DNA from 2 places in the Paenibacillus sp. 01L418 genome. Region 1 is predicted to be linked to the other one. Evidence: riboswitches for the same ligand, from Rfam matches in the RefSeq annotation. Region 1 holds a riboswitch; the other holds the start of a gene.
The links. A riboswitch is a leader RNA that binds a small molecule or an ion and turns the genes downstream of it on or off. The one in region 1 is predicted to bind thiamine pyrophosphate.
Positions count from the first base shown of each region.

Region 1 (2,205 bases):
TTGCCGTGCCGAACCATCCAATCATTGCAGCACCAATTGCCGAAGTAATATGATCATAGCCTGGCGCGATATCGGTCGTTAGCGGTCCTAATGTATAGAAAGGCGCTTCATCGCACACCTCTAGCTGACGATCCATATTTTCTTTGATCAAATGCATAGGCACATGGCCAGGGCCTTCAATCATCACTTGTACATCATGTTTCCATGCGATCTTCGTTAGCTCACCCAATGTATCCAGCTCAGCAAACTGAGCAGCGTCATTGGCATCTGCTATAGAACCGGGTCTCAGGCCGTCACCGAGCGAGAATGATACGTCGTATGCTTTCATAATTTCACAAATGTCTTCAAAATGCGTATATAGGAAATTCTCCTTATGGTGTGCCAGGCACCATGCTGCCATAATTGATCCGCCTCGCGAGACAATGCCCGTAACGCGCTTTGCCGTAAGTGGTATGTAGCGGAGCAGCACACCTGCATGAATCGTAAAATAGTCGACGCCCTGCTCGGCTTGTTCAATAAGCGTATCGCGGAATACTTCCCAGCAAAGGTCTTCTGCTTTGCCGTTCACTTTCTCCAGCGCCTGATAAATGGGCACTGTGCCAACTGGAACTGGTGAATTCCGCACGATCCACTCCCGCGTCGTATGGATGTTTTTCCCCGTGGACAAATCCATAATCGTATCGGCTCCCCAGCGCGTCGCCCAAGTCATCTTCTCCACTTCCTCTTCAATCGAAGAAGCTACAGCAGAGTTGCCGATATTAGCATTGATTTTAACGTGAAACTGCCGCCCAATAATCATCGGCTCACTTTCAGGATGGTTGATGTTAGTCGGAATAATGGCACGGCCGGCTGCAATCTCGCTACGTACAAATTCTGCACTCATCCCTTCGCGAATAGCGATGTATTCCATCTCAGATGTAATGATCCCTTTGCGGGCGTAATGAAGCTGCGTAACATTTTGCCCTGTTTTGGCACGAAGCGGTTTCCTCGTTAACCCTGGGAATCGTTCCGCGCCTCGCTGCTCTGCTTTTTCAGCCGAAATAAATCCATTATCCTCCGGTTTGATTTCCCTGCCCTCATAGGGCTCTACATCACCACGCTGCAAGATCCATTCGCTGCGAATACCGGGCAAACCACGCCGAACATCTGCCTCATACGTTTCATCGGTATAAGGACCACTTGCATCATAGACTCGTACAGGTTCATTCGGCAGCTCTTCACCATTTCTGCCAGTACTAGCTTCAAGTGCAATTTCTCTCATCGGAACACGGATGTTTCCCTTTGAGCCCTCGACGTACACCTTGCGGCTGCCCGGAAGCGGAGTAGAAAAAATAGACATAACAAAAACCTCCTAATGGAATAATAGAATTCCTCCTGGAGGCATACGCAAGCATATGAGAAAGTTTAAAACACCGCTGCTATACAAGTAGCTAGGCTGCTACAAGAGCTGCAATTGCTGGAGCGTGCATGGCGGCCACAAAGCTTTATCGATTCACTGGCGCCAAACAAAAAAACCGCTCCAGCAAAGGAGCGGTCGAAGAGTGTCGTCATGCGAGTGTTATCTTGCAAGGGTTCCCCCTAAGCAGATAAAGTCATGCCGCATAAGCTGAGGCTTCAGCAGATTCCGGCAGAGCTTTCACGCGCAAAGCATAAACGCACAATCCCACTTTCCTACGCTGGCATAACCCAGATCAGGTTCAAAGGGACCAAAGCGATTCGCTTTATCTCAGCCATTACGGCGCCCCTAGTGGATTTCCTTGTTTGACTATACCGTTTAGTAAAGAAGGGTGTCAACCCTCTATTTTCCAAACCGCGGAAAAACACAGCCTGCTACAGTCCGCTTTCCTTCAGCAGCCTTACCCATCGATCAGCGGTGTGGCGCCATGTAAATGTCTGCTCCACACGCTCGCGGCTGCGGCGCCCCAGCTTCTGCCTGAGCTGTTTATCGCGAAGCAGCAGATGCAGCTTTTCTCGCAGCTCTCGCTCGATATGAAGCTGATTGACCAAATAGCCCGTTTCACCATTGCGGATAATTTCTTTCATTCCGCCTGCACGTGTTGCGACTACCGGAACGCCGCAGGACATCGCCTCGACATTAACGAGCCCAAATGCCTCCCTCTGTCCAGATGGCACGACCGCTACATCAGCAACGAGCATCCAGCTGGGCACTTCCGAATGCGGCACGTAGGGCACAAAACGAACATG
Region 1 is NZ_JBFTSN010000082.1:10,994-13,198, forward strand. It holds gene thiC (phosphomethylpyrimidine synthase ThiC) at 1-1,339, opposite strand, end outside; TPP riboswitch at 1,652-1,756, opposite strand; gene AC1DSE_RS13125 (glycosyltransferase family 4 protein) at 1,831-2,205, opposite strand, start outside.

Region 2 (2,205 bases), on a different contig from region 1:
CTCCATCGTCGTTTCAAGCGGTGCTACACGATAAGGAACACCTGCCGCTTTAATGATTTCAATTGCACGATCCACGTAAGGAATAACACTTTCGCCGCCTGGCGTTGTCGGTAATATTTGAATACTTACTAATGCGTTTGCCATTTGATTTCCTTCTTTCTCATCGTTGTAAGTGAGAGCGGGCTTTCCCGCCCTCCGTATGTTCGAATAGCTTATTGTGGTAAAAATTCGTTCGTAAATGCATTCTCCGCTTCAAGCTCCTTCTCCAGCAGCTTGTGCTCAAACATCCATGCCGCATAGTTTTCCCATACGCTTAGCTTCTGTTCGCCCCAGCGCGGTGCGTCATCCTGATATTTCGAGCTTAACCATTTTTGGCTGGCGCGCACAAGCTCCGCATTCAAATCCGGCTCTGCTTTTATTAAAATTTCTGCTGCATCCTCCGCATTGCTGATCGCGTATTGGTAGCCTTTAGATACGGCAGCTGTAAACGCTTTGACTGTTTCCGGTTTATTCATAATCAAATCTTCGTTCGTCACGATTACCGGCGTATAATAATCCAGTTTGTCGCTGTAGTCTGTTAAATAAACCATATTGATCTTCTCGCCGCGCAGCTCTGCTTCCACGCCAGTCCATGCATAGTAAATCCATGCAAAGTCAATATCGCGTTTCACCGCCGTAAAGAAGTCGCTGTCGCCGATGCTCATGATGTTTACTTTGCTCACATCTGCGCCCTTCTCCTGCATAATCGATTGAATGACCGCCTCCTCAACAGGAGCGCCCCAGCCGCCATACGTTTTGCCTTCAAATTTCTCAGGTGAATCGATTCCCTTTGCAAGCGGTGAAGCAAAACCTGAGGTATTGTGCTGAATGACAGCGGCGATCGATACGAGCGGCACGCCTGCAATTCTCGCCATCGTGACAGACTCCTGATAACTTACGCCAAACTGCACATTGCCCGAAGCGACCATTTGATCGGCACCGCTTTGTCCTGGTTGAATAATTTCAACGTCCAGTCCTTGCTCCTTAAAAAAACCTTTATCTCTAGCTACATAAAGTCCGGTATGATTCGTATTTGGTGTCCAGTCGAGTACAACCTGCACCTTCTCTAGCGGCTTGTCCGCTGTTCCCTCTTGCTCTTTCGGCTGTTCGCCCTTGTTCCCAGCGCCACCGCCGCAGCCTGCCAGCGCCAATACGAACACAAGCATCGCGGCCACGATTTTCCACGACAAATGCCCTGTTTTTTTCTGATTCATGATGTTGTTCCCCTCTCCATGCTTCGATTCTTATAGGCGACGACTCCTCGTAGTATCCGGTTCCATGGCTGCATCATTCTAATCGCAACAAAAAAAAGCGTCCCCCTAATCCGGAGGACGCCATATCATTGGCTGTGCAGCTGTTTATACAGCAAATGCTTGATCAATTTGATCTCGCCTGCTTGCTAAACAGAGCTTCTGTCCCTACGCTGGCATTATCCAGATCAGGTTTAACGGGTCGGAATTGTATAGATAATCCCCTCTCAGCCGGCCTAACCAGCTCCCCGGAACATATTCGGTTTCGTCAATACCATTCATTGTATAGCAAAACCCGCATTTAATGCTAGTTTTTTTTGAAAATGATTATCATCAAGCCACGATACTCATCCTCTTACTATATACGGCAGCCAGAACGTGCAGCTCCTGCACCAGCTGTCATTGCCCTAAATCAACATGCTCATCCAGCCATTCAACCTTTGCTTCTTCAGCGGCCTTCGAACTTTCTAAGTCTGCCTTTCCTTTGGTCTCTGCTGCTGGAGCAAGGCGTCCATATACGAGCAAATAAGCGGCTGTCAGCTCTTTTGACATCTCTTCAGACGTTAGCTGCTCTAACAGATGGATGTATTCTAGCTGCTCCTGCGGTTTATTATCCGCACGTGTAATCTTCACATAGGTAAAACCGGCCTGCAAATAAAGCTGGCTAACTTGTTCTGCTGAGTACTGTGATGCCGCTTGATGCTGTGCTTGTGCATTAGCAGGATCTAAATATTGCCGAATATTGTTGAAATAATAGCGATTGGCAAAGCACCCGACTAGCCAGCCGCCAGGCTTTAGAAGACGAACTAGATTTTTCATGGCTTGCGGTGTCCCGTATGCATGAGCATCTCCGATTACGATGCCGTCAAGACCTTCAGCAGGCAGCCTCCAATCCTTCGGATCGTTCGAGCGGAAT
Region 2 is NZ_JBFTSN010000198.1:5,632-7,836, reverse strand. It holds gene AC1DSE_RS20835 (thiamine-binding protein) at 1-144, opposite strand, end outside; gene AC1DSE_RS20830 (ABC transporter substrate-binding protein) at 213-1,253, opposite strand; TPP riboswitch at 1,438-1,550, opposite strand; gene AC1DSE_RS20825 (glycosyltransferase) at 1,689-2,205, opposite strand, start outside.
Region 2: another riboswitch for thiamine pyrophosphate. It lies ahead of AC1DSE_RS20830 (ABC transporter substrate-binding protein); the one in region 1 lies ahead of thiC (phosphomethylpyrimidine synthase ThiC).